Linked DNA regions of Lichenicola cladoniae. The protein of the gene in region 2 interacts with the protein of the main gene of each other region in a pairwise test. Links are inferred from orthologs where the notes say so. Each region holds a gene or a part of one and is shown on either strand. Other genes may lie near its edges.

The links.
Region 1: the proteins of HN018_RS16485 (region 2) and HN018_RS15580 interact in binary tests that used the Escherichia coli proteins (3 or more experiments, as listed by UniProt). The link is inferred for Lichenicola cladoniae from one-to-one orthologs.

The regions. Positions count from the first base shown.
Region 1 is NZ_CP053708.1:3,429,397-3,439,221, reverse strand. The notes cover bases 4,776-7,601. They hold HN018_RS15580 (sulfate/molybdate ABC transporter ATP-binding protein), read right to left. Parts: upstream 6,831-7,601; coding sequence 5,721-6,830; downstream 4,776-5,720. Other genes in these bases: cysW (sulfate ABC transporter permease subunit CysW), read right to left, coding at 6,867-7,601; HN018_RS15585 (Lrp/AsnC family transcriptional regulator), read right to left, coding at 5,236-5,667; HN018_RS15590 (VOC family protein), read right to left, coding at 4,776-5,209. In the rest of the region: HN018_RS15615 (family 1 glycosylhydrolase), read left to right, coding at 1-724; HN018_RS15610 (LysR family transcriptional regulator), read right to left, coding at 753-1,661; HN018_RS15605 (SDR family NAD(P)-dependent oxidoreductase), read left to right, coding at 1,764-2,507; HN018_RS15600 (MarR family winged helix-turn-helix transcriptional regulator), read right to left, coding at 2,722-3,174; HN018_RS15595 (FMN-dependent NADH-azoreductase), read left to right, coding at 3,288-3,908; more of HN018_RS15590, read right to left, coding at 3,971-4,775; more of cysW, read right to left, coding at 7,602-7,676; sulfate ABC transporter permease subunit CysT, read right to left, coding at 7,718-8,572; HN018_RS15565 (sulfate ABC transporter substrate-binding protein), read right to left, coding at 8,614-9,618. UniProt on the Escherichia coli protein: Part of the ABC transporter complex CysAWTP involved in sulfate/thiosulfate import. Responsible for energy coupling to the transport system.
Region 2 is NZ_CP053708.1:3,638,580-3,648,381, reverse strand. Bases 3,139-5,941 are described here. They hold HN018_RS16485 (glutamate-5-semialdehyde dehydrogenase), read left to right. Parts: upstream 3,139-3,816; coding sequence 3,817-5,067; downstream 5,068-5,941. Other genes in these bases: rsfS (ribosome silencing factor), read left to right, coding at 5,863-5,941; HN018_RS16480 (nicotinate-nucleotide adenylyltransferase), read left to right, coding at 5,064-5,678; HN018_RS16490 (acyl carrier protein), read left to right, coding at 3,540-3,785; HN018_RS16495 (HAD-IIIC family phosphatase), read left to right, coding at 3,139-3,503. Outside these bases: HN018_RS16505 (acyltransferase family protein), read right to left, coding at 1-274; HN018_RS16500 (potassium channel family protein), read right to left, coding at 457-1,524; more of HN018_RS16495, read left to right, coding at 1,605-3,138; more of rsfS, read left to right, coding at 5,942-6,360; HN018_RS16470 (23S rRNA (pseudouridine(1915)-N(3))-methyltransferase RlmH), read left to right, coding at 6,379-6,834; HN018_RS16465 (DUF4062 domain-containing protein), read left to right, coding at 7,395-8,687; HN018_RS16460 (ATP-binding protein), read right to left, coding at 8,782-9,802. UniProt on the Escherichia coli protein: Catalyzes the NADPH-dependent reduction of L-glutamate 5-phosphate into L-glutamate 5-semialdehyde and phosphate. The product spontaneously undergoes cyclization to form 1-pyrroline-5-carboxylate.

The DNA.
Region 1 (9,825 bases), 210 kb from region 2 along the record:
CGTTCGCGCCAACGTGCTTGCCATGCGGGCAATCCTGAAAGTGCGGCCAGACGCGCTCTTTATCCAGTCCGAATCGACCGAGCATTTCCATGCGGAATGTCCCGACGCAATGCATCATGCCGAGTTCCGGAACGCCGAGCGCTTCTTGACCCTGGATCTGAATTACGGCCATCGGGTCGACAGCGCCATGTACGAGTTCCTCCTGGATAACGGCATGACTCGGGATGAGTATCATTTCTTCCTGTCGCAGAACCTGCGTCGCCACTGCATCATGGGCAATGACTGGTATGCCACCAACGAGCATCTGATCCACGCCAACGGTCAGAGTCGGTGGGCGGGAGAGGTGTTCGGCTACGCCCCCGTGACGCGCCTCTACCATGACCGCTATCACCTTCCGATCATGCACACCGAGACGAATTGCGACGAGGGTCCGAATGGCGACGAGGCCGAGCGCTGGCTTTGGAAACAGTGGGCCGGACTCATGCATCTTCGGCAAGAGGGCATCCCCGTTCTCGGCTTTACCTGGTATTCCCTGACCGACCAGATCGACTGGGACGTGGCGCTCCGCGAGAAGCGGGGGGTGGTCAATCCCCGAGGCCTGTTCGACCTTGATCGCAAACCGCGCGCAGTCGGACACGCCTATGCGCGGCTGATCAAGAACTGGAAAGGGGTCCTGACCAGTCATGATTCCTGCCTGCAGCCGACACTTGCGGCGGCAAGCTAGCGGATCGAAGCCGACCCAACTCGAGGCATCATGGACGCCGCTGGTCAGGTCGGAACCGGATCGCATCGACGAAAGCCATGAGCGCAGGAGATGCATGCCGTTGCTTGGGGTAATAGAGATGGTAGCCGGGCGCGGTCCAACTCCAGTCCTTCAGCACCCGGACCAAATGCCCTGCCGCCAGATTATCGACGACATCGGCCTCGAAGGCATAGGCCAGTCCTACACCCGCGAGCGCGGCGGCGAGAATGAAACGGCTATCGTTCAGGATCAGCGGCCCATCGACCCGCACCTGAAGCGCACGACCACCCTTCTCGAACTCCCAGGGGTAGAGCCCGCCCGAGGTGCTGTTGCGATAACCGATGCATCGATGCTGCGATAGATCCTGGGGCACGCGTGGCGGCTTGTTTCGTGCAAGATAGGACGGCGAGCCGACCACGGCCGATACGATATCAGGCCCGACGCGAACAGCGATCATGTCCTTGTCGACCAACTCGCCGAAGCGAATGCCGGCGTCGTAGCGATCGGCGACAATATCTATCAGGGCGTCGTCGATCGTCATTTCGACGATGATGTTGGGGTTGGCCTCAAGGAAGGCCGGCAGCATCGGCCAGACCGCAGTGTCCGCTGCCTGACGGAAGGTGGAGATGCGCACTGTTCCTGCTGGTTTGTCGCGCAGGCCGCTGAGAGCCGTCAGCTCGGAATCGATACTGGCCAGAGCGGGGCGCAAGGTGGCGAGCAGCCGATCGCCGGCCGCCGTCGGCGCGACGCTCCGGGTCGTTCGTGCGAGAAGGCGAACACCAAGCCTGGCTTCCAGCCCCTTGATCGCGTGACTGAGCGCCGATGGCGACATCCCAAGTCTGGCAGCGGCCAGCGTAAAACTGGCGGCGTCCGCTACGGCGACGAGCGCCGCCAAATCGTTCAGATCATCCCGCTTCATTGCTGCACGGCCCTCATAAGCGCATGCGGATTATAGTTACTAATAACGTAAACGGCAGGTGTCTATATGAGGAGCGTCTTAACCGGCCAGAAGGAGAATGGCGTGATCCATGATTTGAGCGGAAAAGTGGCCATCGTTACCGGCTCTTCCAAGGGAATCGGTGCCGGCATTGCCGAGCGCCTTGCAGCGCAGGGCGCTTCTGTAGTGGTCAATTATTCACGTTCGGCGGAAGACGCCGCGCGCGTCGTCGATCGCATCGTCGCCAAGGGCGGCGTTGCGTTCGCTATCAAGGCGGACATTGCAAACCCTGCAGAAATCCAGCCGTTCGTCGATGCCGCGATCGCGCGCTTCGGCCGCCTTGACATCCTCGTCAACAACGCCGGCATCTACAAGATCGATACGCTCGATACACTCACGGCTGCGAGTTTCGACGAGCACTACAACCTCAATGTCCGAGGCCTTCTTCTGATGACGCAGGCTGCAGCCCGCGTGCTTTCCGAGGGTAGTGTTGTCGTCAACATCAGTTCGGGTCTGGCGAAAAGCCCCTACCCGATGGTCCATGTCTATTGCTCGACCAAGGGCGCCGTGGATACGCTGACCCGATCGTTGGCAATGGAACTCGGCCCGCGCAAGATCCGCGTCGTCGGCATCGCGCCTGGCTTCACCGCGACCGAAGGCAACGCCGAGTCAGCCAAGGGAATGACGGACATCCTGGTTGCGAAGACATTGCTCGGCCGCATCGGAGAGCCTGCCGACATCGCCGCAGCGGTGGCGTTCGCGGTCTCTGCCGACGCATTGTGGGTGACCGGCACCACGATCGACGTTGCGGGTGGCATGGTGTTCTGAAAGGCCGCTTTCGGTTCGTACGTCCGCAGAGCGGTGAGACCGCTTTAGGTCAGCCTGCGTCTGTGATGGGCTATGCGAAAGCGGACGGCGATGACAGGCGCTGGCTTACTGCGTCGTTTGTCGGGACCAGGATCTTGCCCGTGACGTTTCGGGCCTCCTGGGCTTCGCAAGCCGGCAATGCGATCCGTCAGCACTCACGGTGACAGGCCGTCAATTATCTTTGGCCGGTGCTGCGAACTTCTCCGAACAAGCCAGTGGCAGTATCCAGATCCGCTTCTAGCCGTACTGCCTGGCTCATTCCCAGAGCCCCTGCCACCTTTCGGTTCAACTCCTCCCGGACCTCGACGCACGCAGTCTTAACGGCCTCGCCACGTTCGGTCATCCGCACCACCTTCGCCCGCGTATCGGTCGAGTCCGGTACCTGCTCCAAGTACCCCTGCCGCTCCATCAGTCGCACCAGCTGGCTCATCGCTTGCTTGGTCACGCCTGCCCGCTGCGCAAGCGCCGTCGACCGCGTCCCGCCTTCATCCAGCAGCCACAGCAGGCTCGCCGACGCGAATGGAAAGTCATCGTATCCACGTAGTGCCAGTCGGGCGATGACGGCAGCCGTATGCGCCCGGGATGCCGCCATCAGGCTCTGGGCGATGTTAGGGAGAATTTTAACCATTTATAGTAAACATTCTTGACCATTTCTGCCCGAGACGTGTAGGTAGGTCATGTAGTCAAGTAAGTTGACCATATGGCCGGATGACGCCAGCCTTGCTTTCGTAAAGGACTCAAATGCCTACGCTTCTCAACATCCAATCGAGCCCACGTGGCAACAACTCCATCTCGCGTACGCTCAGCGACGACTTTGTCACAGCCTGGCGGGTGAAGCACTCCGGCGGAAGGGTCATCCTGCGGGATCTGGCAGACAACACTATTCCCTATGTCGGCGTCCCGTGGATTGCGGGGATATTCCTCCCTGCCGACGAGCGGTCGCCGGAAATGCGACAGGCCCTGGACATCTCCGACGAACTGATCGCCGAACTCTTCGCCGCCGACGAGATCCTCATCGGAACGCCCATGTACAATTTTACCGTCCCGGCCAATCTGAAGGCTTGGATCGACCTCGTCGTTCGCCCCCGCACGACACACTCCGGTCCTCCCGAACGCAGAGGTCTGGTCACCGGTAAAACATGCAAGATCATCATCGCCTCAGGGGGCGCCTACGACGAAGGCTTGCCTGCTGCCGCATCCGACTACGAGTCTGGCTACCTCAGACGGATCCTCGGCTTCATCGGTGTGACGGACGTCGAAATCATTCTTGCTGGCGGTACTGCCGCAGTCTCCTTCGGTTCGACTACGGTTGAAGAATTCGTGGCAAAGTATCGCCCTGCCGTCCTCGCAGCGGTCGGCTGATCCGCCATCGGCTCAGCTGGGATTCTATCGGGCGTCAGGCTCCATCTGCGAGCGATTGCCGATTATTCGGCCGCTGCGGCAGCGTAAAGCGCCGTCTCGTCGAGTGTCGGTGACTGCAGTTCTGTCTCGAATGCCTGGCGGCTCGAAACGGCGAGTGTTTCGCGGGTACCCGGACCGAGATTGGACTGGAAGATGCCAGCCGCGCTGACCGGCAGGAAGTCCTCGTAAAGGATCGGCTCGGAGGTGCCGTGCCGAAAGAAGGCGAGTCCATCTTCGTGCATGGCGTCGATGTCATCGGGGAATTCGGCGAAGATGCGGCCGCCCGCCTCCTGCCGGTCTGCGCCGGCCGCCACCTCGGACTGAAGCTGCGCCAGCAGGCGATCGTACAGGGCGCGACCGGCCGGGGTCAGCGCCGCGCCACGCTGCTCGACCTCGCCGAAGCGGGCCGTATGGGTGCCGCGGTCGTGGTCGCCCTGGCCGACGAAACGCACCGGCTCGGTGAGCGCCTGGAAACTGGTCTGCCGCAGCAGGATCGGCACCGCGCGCCGGGGCGGCCCTTCGATCACCGGTTTCGGGTTCATGCCCAGCCTGTGCATCGCCGCCTGGGCCGCATCGATGTCGAGCGTGCGCGGGGTCAGATGGTTGATGTGGGGTCCGCGAAAACACACGACGTCGGCCACCAGCGGATGCGACGCCTTCAGCCGGCGATACAGGCCCGCATCCACCGAAGCCGTCTCGTGCCAGCGGAAGGTGTGCAGGGCTTCGGCCACGAAGTCCTCCGCATGGGCCGACGGCAGTCCGCCTTCCCGATCCACCAGCGCGAGCAGGTCCAGCAGGCGAGGGGTGAAGATCCGGCGGCGGTCGAGAATGGCGGCCGCTTCCTCGCGAAGTGCCGCGTCCGTGACCATGTCCAGCCGCAACAGCGAGGTGAAGACGCGGAACGGATTGATCGCCAGCGCTGCCGCATCGGTCGGACGAAACGCGGTAGAGTGGACCGGCACACCCGCCGCGGCCAGGTCGTAATAGCCCACCGGCTGCATGCCCATCGCCGAAAACAGCCGACGGACGCCCACCAGTTCCGATGCGGTGCCGACACGGATGGCGCCGTGCCGCTCGACCTCCAGGCGGTGGGCGACGTCCCCGGACGCGGTACGATTGGTCTCCGCGACCAGCTCCAGCAGCGTTCCGTACAGGGGCACCTCCCGCCGGTACATGTCCGACAGGGCGCGGGAGAACGCGGTCCGCAGGATATTCGGGTCGATCAGGCCGGAGGAGCGGTTCGTCGGCGTCGGGTGGTTCATCGACATTTCCATCTCGGAGGAAAGCGTCAGCGGGAAATCCGGGTCGAGAGCAGGATCATGGAGTTTGTACGCACGACCCCGTCCAGTTCGCCGATCTGGTCGATCACCCGGTCGAGCTCGCTATTCGCGGTGCCGCTGATCACCGCGATCAGGTCGACATTGCCGCTGACCGCATGCAGTTCGCGGACCTGCGGGATCTTGCGGAGCATGATCTCGACCGAGGCGGTCTTTTTCGGCGCCAGGGTGATCAGCACATGCGCCCGGACCATCGGATCGGACGGATCGGTCGCGGCGCGAACCGTGTAGCCGAGGATGGTACCGTTCCGCTCGAGACGCTCGATCCGGCTCTGGATCGTCGTGCGCGACAGTTTCAGCCGCCGGCCGAGTTCGGCTGCCGGCAGGCGTGCATTCGTTGTCAGCAGGTCGATGAGTTCTCGGTCGATCGCGTCAGGCGGCATCGGGCGACGGTACCGGGCAGGGCTGGGCTGTCAATGCCGGGCCGGGACGCCGGTCATGCAGGCACGGTGGCCGCCATGCCCAGCGTCGTTGCCTGCCGTGCCGCCGTCCCGAACAGCCTGGCGCGTGACAGATCGAGCCGACACCGCGCCCCGGACAATAGCGGCGGCAGGATCGCCGGCACCAGGATTTCGAGCGTATCCGCCTGGTCGTCGGTGGTCGGCGCGAGCCGGTAGCGCGTGAAGGCCCCGGCCCGCTGGACCGCGACGACGTGCGCGCCGTTCTCGCCGGCCGCGCACGCGGACAGGCCGATCTCGTATGGCCGCAACGACAGCAGCACACTGCCGCCGCCGGCATCGCTGTCGCCCGGGAGCGTCGTCGCCACGTGCGCCCATGCCCCGTCCAGCCGCAGCCGCCCATGATCCCGGATAGCGGTGAAGGTCACGGTCTCTCCGAGGAACTGGTGCACGAACGGGGTGGCCGGCGCGTCCTCCAAATCATGCGGGCTGCCGACCTGCTCGAGCCTGCCGTCGCGCAGAACGGCGATCCGGTCCGCCACCTCGAGCGCTTCCTCCTGGTCGTGGGTGACCAGGATCGAGGTCAGTCCGAGCCGGTCGTGCAGGCCGCGCAGCCAGCCGCGGATCTCCTTGCGGACCAGCGGGTCGAGTGCGCCGAACGGCTCGTCGAGCAGCAGCAACTCGGGCTCGGTCGCCAGCGCCCTCGCCAGCGCCACCCGCTGCCTCTGCCCGCCGGACAACTGCGCCGGGTAGCGCTTCGCGAGCGCGCCGACCTGGACCAGCTCCAGCAGCTCGGTGACGCGGGCGGCGATGGCGTGACGGTCCGGCCGGCGTGCACGCGGCCGGACCTGCAGCCCGAATGCCACGTTATCGGCCACCGTCATGTGCCGGAACAGCGCATAGTTCTGGAACACGAAACCGATGTTGCGGTCGCGGGCCGGCACCTGGGTCACGTCGCGCGTGCCGATGGTCAGGTGGCCGGTATAGCCCGGCTGCAACCCGGCGATGATGCGCAGCAGCGTGGTCTTGCCGGCACCGGACGGGCCGACGAGTGCGAGGAACTCGCCGGTCGGCACCACCAGGCTGATGTCGCGTACCGCCGGGGTGCGGCCGAACAGGCAGGTAATGTCGCGCAGATCGACGCCCATGGGGCTCCTTGGAAAGGCAGGGTCACGGGGGCGGGTTCAGAGTGTCGTGTTCCGGGAGTGCCGCCAGTCCAGGAAGCCGCGCAAGCCCACCGTCAGGCCGGACACGATCGCCAGCAATGCCGCCAGCGAGAACGCCGCCACGGTCTCGTAGTCGTTGTAGAGCGTCTCGATGCGCAGTGGCACGGTTTCGGTCTGGCCGGGGATATGGCCGGACACCACCGAGACCGCGCCGAACTCACCGAGTGCGCGCGCCGTGCACAGCAGCACGCCGGAGATCAGCGCCACCCGGATCTCGGGCAGGGTCACCCGCAGGAACAGTTTCAGGAAGCCGGCACCCAGCATGGTCGCCGCCTCCTCCTGCTCGCGTCCCTGCGCCTCCATCACCGGCATCACGGTGCGGGTGACGAACGGGAAGGTCACGAACAGCGTGGCCAGCAGGATACCGGGCAGGGCGAACACGATGCGGATGCCGTGCGCCGCGAGCCACGATCCGAACCAGCCATGCGCGCCGAACAGCAGCACCCAGACCAGCCCGGCCACCACCGGCGAGACCGACAGCGGCAGTTCGATCAGCACCAGCAGGGCGGCACGGCCGGGGAAGTCGAACTTGGTCAGCGCATAGGCGGCGAACAGGCCGCAGACGGTGTTGACCGGCACCACGATCACCGCCACCAGGGCGGTCAGCCACAGCGCCGAACGGACGTCGGCATCGGCGAACGTCGCCAGCGCCGGGCCCAGCCCTTTCCGGAACGCTTCGGTGAACAGCGAGGCGATCGGCAGCAGCAGGAACACCAGGGCGATGGCCCACGCGGCGATGGTCAGCGCCAGGCCCGATGCCGTGCGTATGCCCGAGCGTGTGTCGAGCGCGCCGCTGTCGATGGCGCCGCTCAACGGGCCACGCCACGCATCGCGGGCAGTCGGCGGCGCAGCACGGTCACCGCAAGCAGGCACAGGGCGGCGGTCAGCAGCATCACCAGTCCGATCGCGGCCGCGCCGGCATAGTCGAACTCCTGCAGCCGGATCACGATCAGCAGCGGGGCGATCTCCGATACCAGCGGCCGGTTGCCGGCGATGAAGATGACGCTGCCGTATTCGCCGACCCCGCGCGCGAATGCGAGCCCGAAGCCGGTCGCCAATGCCGGCAGTAGCGCCGGAAGCAGGACGCGCCGGGCGATCTGGCCGCGCTTCGCGCCGAGCGTGGAGGCTGCTTCCTCGAGTTCATGCGGCAGGTCGCGGAGCACCGGCAGCACCGTGCGCACCACGAACGGCAGGCCGACGAACACCAGCGCGATCATGATCCCGACCGGCGTGTAGGCGACATGGATGCCCAGGTGGGCAAGTGGCGCCCCGAGCCAGCCGTTCGGTGCGTACAGCGTGGTCAGGGTGATGCCGGCGACCGCCGTCGGCAGGGCGAACGGCAGGTCGACCAGCGCGTCGAGCACGCGCCAGCCCGGCGGCCGCACCCGCTCCAGCACCCAGGCGAGCAACAGGCCGAGCAGGGTGCAGACCGCGGCCGCCACCAGCGCCGTGCCGAAGCTGAGCCGGAGTGCGGCGAGGGTGCGACGGTTGGCGAGCGCGTGCAGGATCCAGGCCGGTCCGTCTTCCCAGGGGCGCGCCGCGAGGGCCGCCAGCGGCAACAGCACCAGCAGCCCGACCCAGACCAGGGTCAGGCCGAACGCCGGCACCGCGCCGGGAATCACCGCCGGTGTCCGGGGCCTCCGGCCGCGCGGCACGCGGTTCACGACCGGACCATGAGGGGTCGTATCTGGGGAAAGGGAGGCGCTCATTTCCCCGCAGTGTAGATGGTGTCGAAGATCCCGCCATCGCCGAAGTGCTTCGGCTGCAACACCTTCCAGCCACCGATGCTCTCGACATCGTAGGTCTTCAGCTCCGGGAACTCGGCGCGGTGCCGGGCCGCCACGGCGGGATCGATCGGGCGGTAATGGTGCCTGGCCTCGATCTCCTGGCCTTCCGGCGTGTACAGGAAGCGGAGATAGGCCTCGGCCAGCTTCTGGGTGCCGCGGGTCTTTACCACAGCATCCACCACGGCGACCGGCGGCTCCGCCTTCACCGAGCTCGACGGGTAGACGATGTCGAACTGGCCGGCGCCGAGATCGTGCGCGGCGAGCAGGGCCTCGTCCTCCCATGCCAGCAGCACGTCGCCGGCGCCGCGCTGCACGAAGCTGTTGGTGGCGCCACGTGCGCCGGTGTCGAGGATCGGCACGTGCTGGTAGAGCAGCTTCAGGTAGGCCTCGGCCTTGGCCTCGTCGCCGTTCGGCTGGTTCAGTGCCCAGAGATAGGCCGCGATATAGCTCCAGCGGCCGCCGCTCGAGGTTTTCGGGTTCGGGGTGATCACCTGCACGCCGTCATGCACCAGGTCGCTCCAGTCGTGCAGTCCCTTCGGATTGCCGTGCCGGACCAGGAACACGATGGTGCTGGTATAGGGCACCGAATGGTTTGGAAGCCGGTCGGCCCATCCGGTCGCGATCAGTCCCTTGGAGGCCAGCGCATCGATGTCGGACGCGATGCCGAGCGTCACGACGTCCGCCTGCAGCCCGTCCAGCACCGAGCGCGCCTGCGCGCCGGAGCCGCCATGCGAGGTTTTCACCGTCACGTCGTCGCCGCCCTGCTGCTTCCAGGCGACCGCGAACTGCGTGTTGATGTCCTTGTACAGCTCGCGGGTCGGGTCGTAGGAGACGTTGAGCAGGCTTTTCGGCGAGGCGGCCATACCGTGGGAAAGCGGGATCGCGGCCAGGAAGACCGAGGCCAGAAGGCGGAGCCGCTTCATGATGAGCATCCTGTTCCACGAAGTATGGTAGTGGTTCTGAAGTAGCACGGCGTCTTGCAGGCTATGAGCTTAAGCCCTGGTTGATCTGGCATGTCAACGCGGGCGAAACGACGTCGGACCCTTTAATCTAGACAAGGACCAATATCGAGACGGACGGGGACTTGCTGCCGACGCCGGCCGGATCGGGTGCTGCCGTGCGCACGTCGT
Region 2 (9,802 bases):
AGACGCGAAAAAAACGAGCCAGGAAGAACTGGCGCAGATCATCACGCCGAATGCTGCTGAACTGGTCGGCATGCACGTGCATCAGGATGAAGCCGGACAATACGAAGAACAGGTCGACGCCACGGAAGCCGTTGAACAGGAACACCGAGTGGAGAAGTGAAGGGGCAGCCAAGACCCAAGCGGCGAGGCCATAGAAGTGGCTGAGAAATACCCAGACCGCGGCAATACCCCGGACCCCGGTCAAACTCGGAATGCCCCTCCCCGCCCCTGCCACATCGTATCCTTTTTGGGAATAGCGGCTAAAACGTAACGTAGAACGCGAAACGAATCCAAGTCTCTTTTTAGCGCACCGCACCGGGCTCGGCCTGTGTTCACCATTTTTGATGGATCATGACGTGCCGGGACCAGGTGCCGTAGCCGCGTTGGTTCGCGGCCCATGGGCATTCCGGCCGGAGCTCACCGTCTGATCGGCCCGCCGCGGCCAGTTCGCACTGGCGCGCGAAACCCGTCCAGTGCCACCGCCCGGCCGGTGCGGGCGACCAGGGTGAGGCCGGAACCCTTGCCGACCCGCATGTTCGGCTCGGCGCGTTTCGGCTCCTCGTTCTGGCCGGCCTGAACCGACAGGATCAGGAAACCGTTCTCGGCACGCCGCTCGATCTCGGCGATCCGGCGGCCGTCGAACGGGCTGCCTTCCTCGACCGCGACCACATGCAGCTCGAGCCCGAGCCGGCGCAGGCCGGTCGCGGCATCCTGGTTCTCCGATGGCCGGCGGAGCGCCTCGGAGAGTTCCGGGTAGAGAATGATCTCGGCAATGCGTTCCGCGCCGATATGGGTCGGCAGCACCACCCTGTCGGCACCGGCCTGCAGCAGCTTGCGTTCGGTGGACGGTGCCTCGCCGCGGGCGATGATGGTGAGCTTCGCGTTCAGGCTGCGGGCGCTCAGCGTGATGAACACGTTGGCGGCATCGTCGGGCAGCACCGTGGCCAGGGCGCGCGCCGTCAGGATGCCGGCGCGCTGCAACGTTTCCTCGTCGGTCGCGTCCGCGTTGAGGCAAAGGAACCCCTGTGCCTGCGCGCCCGCCATCCGCTCGGGGTTGCGTTCCAGGATGAGGAACGGCACCTGGCCGGCAACCAGTTCGTGCGCCAGCATCTGGCCGATGCGGCCATAGCCGCAGATGATGATGTGGCCTGACAGGTTCTCGATCTGGCTCTTCATGCGTCGGGTTCCCAGGATCTCGTTGAGCTGGCTGAAGGTGATGAACTGGACCAGCGCGCCGGTCAGGAAGATCGTGCCGGAACAGCCGAGCACGATCAGGCCGATGGTGATCGCCCGGAGCTCCGGCCCCTGGACGGCGTGCACCTCCTCGTAGCCGACGGTGAACACGGTGAGCACCGTCATGTAGAGCGCGTCGCCGAAGCTCCAGCCGACCGAAACATAACCGGTGATCGCCAGCGCCATGACCGCCAGCACGAACACGACGCCGCCGATCAGATTCCGCACCGGCTTGCCGAGCGCCGAGTTCATGCGCCGCCCACGCCAGGTCCGGCGAATTGACACCCGGCCACGTGGCAGGAACGATGCGGGCCAGCCCGTTCGAGGTCTCGATGCCCAAGCCTAGCCTCGCCTGGTTGCCGGAACCCACCGATTTCGTGCCCCGGATCAAGGCGCTCGAGGCCGCCGGAGCGGTGGCCTGGGCGGATCTGGTGGCACTCGCCAACCACCGCCTCGACTTCCTGAAAACCGAACGCCTGGACCGGCTGCTGCAACGTCATTTCGCCGACGCGCCGCCGCCCGGGCTGGCGACCAGGCCGGTCAGGCTGGCGGTCCTCGGCTCCTCCACCACGGTGCATCTGCTGGCTCCGATCCGGGTCGCGGCACTCAGGCGCAACATCTGGCTGACCCTGCACGAGGGCGAGTATGGCCAGTATCAACAGGAACTCGCCGACGTCGATGCGGAACTGCACCGTTTCCGGCCGGATATCGTGCTGCTGTCGTTCGATAGCCGTCATGTGACCGCCGGCCTCGATGTCGCCGCCGATCAGGCCGGCGCCGACGCGGCACTCGAAGACGAATTGTCGCGCATGCGTCGATGCTGGTCGCTGGCCAGGTCGATAGGCGCGGCGGTCATCCAGCAGACGGTGATGCCGACCCTGCCGACGCTGATGGGCAACAACGAACAGCGTCTGTCCGGCTCGCCGCTTCGACTGATCGCCCGGCTGAACGCGGCGCTGCGCCCGGCGGCGGACGAGGCGGGCGTGCATCTGCTGGCGCTGGACGATGCGTCGGCGCGGGACGGTATCGCCGACTGGCACGACCCCGTGCTGTGGCACCGCGCCAAGCAGGACATCACCCCGGTCGCGGCGCCGGTCTATGGCGACATGGTCGGGCGGCTGGTGGCAGCACTCCAGGGTCGCTCGTCCAAGTGCCTCGTGCTCGATCTCGACAACACGCTGTGGGGCGGGGTGATCGGCGATGACGGGCTGGAGGGGATCGCGATCGGCCAGGGCTCGGCGCTCGGCGAGGCGTTCCTGTCGGTGCAGGCCTATGCGAAGTCGCTCGCCAAGCGCGGCGTGATCCTCGCGGTGTGCTCCAAGAACGACGAGGCCAATGCGCTGTCGGCGTTCGAGAGGCATCCGGAGATGCTGCTGAAGCGCTCGGACATATCGGCGTTCGTCGCCAACTGGGACGACAAGGCGACCAACCTCCGCCGCATCGCCGCGGACCTGAGTATCGGCCTCGACAGCCTGGTGTTCCTCGATGACAACCCGTTCGAGCGCAACCTGGTGCGCGCCGAACTGCCTGAAGTCGGCGTGCCGGAAATACCCGGCGACGACCCCGCCCTGATGGCGCAGGTGCTGGCCGATGCCGGCTATTTCGAGGGCCTGTCGATCACCGGCGAGGATCGCGCCCGCACCGTGCAGTACCAGGCGAACCGCGAGCGGGCGGCGCTGGAAAGCTCGGCGACCGACATGCCGGCCTACCTGCGCAGCCTCGACATGCAGCTGGTGTGGCGCCGCTTCGACCGGATCGGGCTCGGCCGGATCGTCCAGCTCATCAACAAGACCAACCAGTTCAACCTGACCACGCGACGCCGGACCGAGCAGCAGGTGGCGACGCTGATGGAGGATCCGAACGCGTTCGGTCTGCAGCTCCGGCTGCTCGACCGCTTCGGCGATAACGGCATCATCGCCATCGTGATCGGCCAGGTCGACGCGGCCAGGGTGTGCCACATCGATACCTGGCTGATGTCGTGCCGGGTGCTCGGCCGCGGCGTGGAGGACGCCACCCTGGCGCTGATCGCCCGGACCGCCGCGGCGACCGGGGCGGAGACGCTGGTGGGCGAATACATCCCGACTGCGAAGAACGGCATGGTGGCGGGCCATTACGCCAGGCTGGGCTTCTCGGACCATGCGGCCCAGGCGCATGGCGGACACCTGGCCCGCCTGCGGCTGCATGACTTCGTGCCGGCAGACAGCTACATGGCAGTGACCGAGGGCGCCTGACCGCGTCGCCTACCACCATCCAGGAGAGTTTCAGACGTGGCGACGGAAGCAGAAGTTTATGCAGGCCTGACCGAAGTGTTCCACGAGGTGTTCGGCGACGACACCATCAGGCTGACCCCGACCACGTCGGCCGAGCAGGTGGCCGGCTGGGATTCGATCAAGATGGTGACCATCATCATCAGCGTCGAGCAGCAGTTCGGCATCAAGCTCCGCTCGCGCGAGGTCGACCAGCTCAAGAATGTCGGCGACCTGGCCACGCTGGTCCAAGCCAAGGCCGCCTGAAGCCGGACCGGGTGCCGAGGACAGGGGCGTGATGCATTTGGACGAGAGCTGGATCGCCGGAGCAGCCGCCAGGGCGCGTGCCGCGAGCCGCGTGCTGGCGCAATCGAGCGGCGAGACCCGCAACCATGCGCTGACCGCGGCGGCGGCGGCGATCCGTGCCCGTAGCGCCTCCATCCTGGCCGCCAATGCGCTGGACGTCGCGGCCTCGACCGCCTCCGACGCCTTCCGCGACCGGCTGACCCTTAACCCGGCACGGATCGAGGCGATGGCGCGGGGCCTCGACGAGATCGCGGCACTGCCCGATCCGCTTGGCCGCGTGCTGGCGGAATGGACCCGGCCGAACGGCTTGCGGTTCCGCCGGGTGGCGACGCCGGTCGGCATCATCGGCATGATCTACGAGAGCCGTCCCAATGTCGGCGCCGACGCCGGCGGGCTGTGCCTGAAATCCGGCAACGCGGTGATCCTGCGCGGCGGCTCCGAGAGCCTGCGCAGCGCGCGCGAGATCCACGCCGCCATCGTCGAGGGCCTGGTGCAGGCCGGGTTGCCCGAGGCGTGCGTGCAGATCCCGCCCGACGCCGACCGTGCCCATGTCGCCGCCATGCTCGGCGCCGCCGGGCTGATCGACCTGATCATCCCGCGTGGCGGCCGATCGCTGGTCGAGCGGGTGCAGCGGGAGGCCAGGGTGCCGGTGCTCGCCCATGCCGAGGGGCTCTGCCACACCTACATCCATCGCGCGGCCGACCCCGAGATGGCGCGCGCGCTGATCGCCAATGCCAAGATGCGCCGCACCGGCGTGTGCGGCGCGACCGAGACGCTGCTGATCGACGAGGCGATCGCCGGTTCGCTGCTGCCGATGATCGTCGACGATTTGGCCGCACTCGGCTGCGATTTCCGCGCCGACCCGGCCGCCTGCGCCATCGTCCCCGGGCTCGTCGCTGCCTCCCCGGCCGATTTCGATACCGAGTGGCTGGGCCCGGTGCTGTCGATCGCGGTAGTGCAGGATGTCGATGCGGCATTGGCGCACATCGCGCGGCACAGCAGCGCGCATACCGAGGCGATCGTGACCGCGGACGAGGCGGTGGCGTGCCGGTTCCTGGCCGGCACCGACAGCGCGGTGGTGTTGTGGAACGCCTCGACGCAGTTCTGCGACGGCGGCGAGTTCGGCTTCGGCGCCGAGATCGGCATCGCCACGGGGCGTGTGCATGCGCGCGGACCGGTCGGCCTCGAGCAACTGACGATCTTCCGCTACGAGGTGATCGGGTCCGGCCAGATCCGACCGTGAGCCGCATCCCCCCCGCCGGAGACACCCGCCGCCTCCGGGTCGGCCTGCTGGGCGGGTCGTTCAATCCCGCGCATCACGGCCATCTGCTGGTCGCCCGGCAGGCGCTGGCGCATCTGCAGCTCGACCAGGTGTGGCTGCTGGTCTCGCCGGGCAATCCGCTGAAGCCGCGCCACGGCATGGCGCCGCTGGCCACCCGCCTGGCCGGCGCCAAGGCGCTGGTGGACGGGCGGCGCATCATCGCCACCGACATCGAGCGCATCATGCGCACCCGCTACACGGTCGACACCATACGCGGCCTGAAGCGGCGCTTCCCGCGGATCCAGTTCGTCTGGCTGATGGGCGCCGACGGGTTGGCCGAGCTGCCGCGTTGGCGGCGCTGGCGGGAAGTGGTGCGCGCGGTGCCGATCGCCGTGCTGCCGCGCCCGTCCTACAACCACCGCGCACTGGCCGGTCGGGCGGCGCTGATGCTACGGCATGACCGGCGGCCGGCCCGCGAGGCGCCGGTCCTAGCCGACCGTCCCGCACCCGCCTGGGTGTTCCTGACCGCTCCCCAGACCGACATTTCCGCGACCAAGCTGCGCCTGGCGAACGGCTCTTCCGGGACTGCCTAGGGGGTCTGTGCAACGCAATGCTTGGCCCTGGCGCCGGAGAAGCCGATAAGGCGCACCAGACCACCATCGCCCAGACCTTTCATGATGCAGGCCGTGATCGAGAATCATGTCCGGCAGGAGACTTATCATCGCCAGGAAGCCCATTGCCGAAACCGGCAAGCCCACCCGTGCAGCCGGCGCGTCCATGCCGTCCGCATCCCTCGCCGAAGTCGCCAAGGCTCCTGGCACCGCCCGCAAGAAGGCCGTCGTTGCCGGACCGCAGGGCGCGCGGGGCCGCAAAATCGTGCGCGAGCCGCTCGATGTCGCGGCACTGGACAAGTATCTCGGCGTCATCACCGAGAGCCTGGCCGACGACAAGGGCGAGGACATCGTCACGCTCGACCTGACCGGCCGCGCCTCGTTCGCCGACCGGATGGTGATCGCGACCGGCATCGCCGACCGCCAGATCAGCGCGATGGCGACGCATCTGGAGACCAAGCTCAAGGAAGTCGGCCTCAAGCAGCGCGTGCTGATCGAGGGCGCCGGCAGCTCGGACTGGGTGCTGCTCGATGCCGGCGACATCGTCGTGCATCTGTTCAAGCCGGAAGCGCGGGCCTTGTACGGGCTGGAGCGCATGTGGGGCGCCGACCTCGACGAGCCGGCCGAGGCCGAAGCTGAAGCCGAACAGCCCGTCAATTCGTAGGAACGGCCTCCGACCGCCATGCGCCTGATCGCGGTCGGACGGCTGAAGGACGGCCCGGAGCGGGCGTTGCTGGAACGCTACCAGCAGCGCCTGAACCCGAAGCTGGAGATGATCGAGGTCGCCGAAGGCCGTGGGGCTCCGGTCGAGATCAAGCGTCGCGAGGCGCAGGCGCTGCTGGCCTGCCTGCCGACAAACGCGCTGGTGGTGGCACTCGACGAAGGCGGCGAACGTCCGGACAGCGTGATGTTCTCGCAGCGGCTGGAAACTTGGCTCGGCAGTGCCCGTCCGCTGTGTTTCCTGATCGGCGGCGCCGAAGGCCTGGACGCGACGGTTATGGCCCGCTCGGACACCAGCCTGTCGCTAGGCCCGATGACCTGGCCGCACATGCTGGTGCGGGGGTTGCTGGCGGAACAGCTTTACCGGGCGAGGGCGATCAGCACCGGCCACCCGTATCATCGGGCCGGCCGACCATGAGACCGACCGTCGTCCGTATTCGAGCGCGAGCCCTGCTGTTGATGGAGTTGGATGACTCGAAGATGAAGACTGCGTGCTCGCCGTCTCAAGTGACGACTGCTTGTTGCGCCCACAGAGTAGAGATCCCATCCTTGACCTTTGAGCGTGTCCGCCATTCTTGTTCAAGAAAAGCCGTAGGCGATGCCCAGAGTCAATCGTGATCCTGAGTGAGTAGCGGAGATGGAGGATGAGCAACCTGAATGACCGGTTTGCGCTCATGTCGGCCGTTGAGGCGGCCTTCGCCACTTTCTGAGCGCGGCCATTGCGAAGTGCAGTCCGATACGTCGGGGTGGCGCCAGAAGCAGAAGTCCATTTCTCGCTGGAAACTAGGCCCTGATAGCGGCATCGTTCTCACATTCCGAAGCCGTACCTAAGGACCAAGTTCTATGCGACGGTTAAGCCTAACTCAAAACTGCACGAAAGGCGCTCCAGAGTTCGCGGTTGAGCCATAAGCAACTCCAATCGCGGAATCGCAAGCAGATGTTAAACTATGCTATTGGAACTGCGGGTGGAGGGATTGCATGCCGGCGAAGATCCGAGTGTTCGTGAGCAGCACCATGGACGACCTCGCTAACGAGCGTGAGGCAGTCGTCGAGGTTATCAAGAGCCTTAATTTCGAGCCGGTGAACACCGAAGGCATCCTCCCGAACGGCGGCACAAGCTGGGACGTCCTGGAGCCAGAAATTCGAACTTCCCTAATTTGCATTCTGATCCAAGGTGAACGGTATGGCTGGATACCGATGGGCGGTTATGGCGCCGACAAAGGCAAGTCCGTTACCCATCTCGAGATCGACGTCGCCCAAGATCAGGGGATACCGATCCTGCCTTTCTTCAAGAAGCTAAAGTACGGGGCAGATTCGACCAGCGACGATGCGATTCTGAGGGACAAGTTCCGTAAGGAAATCGCCGACTGGAAGAGCGGTTTATTTCGCACCGAGTTCAATCTTGCATCTGACCTGAGAGGAAAAGTATTCCAGGCGTTGCTTGACGTGTTCACCAGCTCATACCTGCGCACCGCGGTAGAAACTCAAGTCTCGAAGATAGCAGCGCAATCGCCAGTCGAGCTTACCTCCGCGAGCCGAGCACCGCCGACGCCTCCGAGAGACGCTGCCGCGCCGCCCGAGGTTCTGTTCGCTGGCGCAGGATTGTCGCTCAGTGCCGGCTATCCGAGCGCAAACGCCTTGGCGGGAGTTGTCGGCCAGGCTCTCGGCCTTGATTCAGACCAGACGTCACGCCACAGCCTAGCTCAGTTATTCGAGGTGGCCGAAACGACGCTCGGACGCGCCCGAAGCCTCAGTATCGTCGGCGAACTCCTCAATCCGCCTCTGCCCGTCGAGCCTACGCTGGCTCACGTGGCGGCGGTGCAGCGGTTTCCCATCATCCTGACCACCAACTACGACCGGCTGTTCGAGCACGCTTGCGAAATGCTCGCGATCCCATATGCCGTGCGAACGCCAGGTGATTATGTGAAAGGCGATGCAAAGCCGGCGGTCACGATCTTTAAGATCGATGGGTCGATGGACCGCCCGACGACGCTCGTTCTAAGCACCGCCGATGCGGATCGTGCGCGGATGGACAGGCTTTTTTGGGTTGCGGTTGAGGACGTGCTGAAGACGTCCCGGCCAATAGTCATCGGTCACTCGATGCGCGACGCGAACAGTCTGAGCCTCATGAACGGGCGAAACCGGAAAATTAAAGGAATCTATGTTGCGCCCACGATCGATCCCATCGACGGGCGCTTGCTGCTTGAGCGGCTCAACCTTGAGGGCGTCGAATGCTCGGCTAGCGACTACCTTTGGAAAACACCGCCGTAATAGCGATAGGATGCGACTCTATGCGCCAGGAGCGAACTCTTGCCCTACACCGTGATCAGATACTCGGACGGATTAGTGCTTCAGGTCAGTCCTCTTAGGGTTCACGCCGCCAGCGCTTCACTACCGTTTCGATCGCTTCACGACTGATGGGAGGCTTCGCCCAGCCGTCCGCGAACTTGATGTCGTTTGAGTCTGGAAGTTGATCTTCGGCCAGTTCGCGAATTTTGATTCTTGCAGGAATGGCCGCAGCTTCACCGACAAAAATTGCTTCGCGCCTTACCAATGATGGTAACAGCTTTGTTAGTCCTGCAAGGCTGTCGGGCAGAAACCGTCCGACGTGCTCTTGGTCAACCGAGTTTGTGAGGCGCAGGATAATCCAACTGTTGCACTGAGAGAGTACGGTACTCTCGACATCCGCAGGGCGCTGCGAGACCAGCATTAAGCCGAGGCCGTACTTCCTGCCTTCCCGGGCTAGGCGTCGCACCGCAGTCTGTGCCGTCTCGTACTCAGCCTGACCATGGTTGGGGACGTACCGATGAGCTTCTTCGCAAACGAGTAACACAGGATCGCGTTCGCGCTCTTCGCGCGTCTGCCAGACCTTGTATTGAAACAGCAGCCTAGCGATGACTGCCGTCAGGGGACCGGCAACTTCGTTCGGGAGGCCAGAAATATCGATGATCCGAATATCTTTGCGCTCCTCCGCAGCTCCTCCGCCGACAAACTGCTCAATGATCGCGGCGAGGTCCGGATCGTCCACAGCAAAGTTCTTGAGTAGGAAAGACAAGCGCGGGTCGGCGCGTAAGACATTGAGTTTGTCAAGTATCGAGCGGTGGGACTTCGAGTCCGTGGCAGACTTTCGTTTGGCCGCGCCCTTGGCATCAACAGTTACGCCTTGCTCTTCAAAAATGTGAGCGACGAACTCATCGAGCGAGAATGGGAACGGCAAATCTCTATCAAACCCCGTGACCTTGTCGGAGTATTCCGGCTTTAGCGGCCGAGGATCGTCCGGGGAAATGACGGTCTGCTTGTCGACCCAATTCCTAGACGGCTCAATCAGACTCAGTTGGACCATGCGGGCGTGAGCCAGCGCCTTATAGACAATGTTGTTTTGTGTA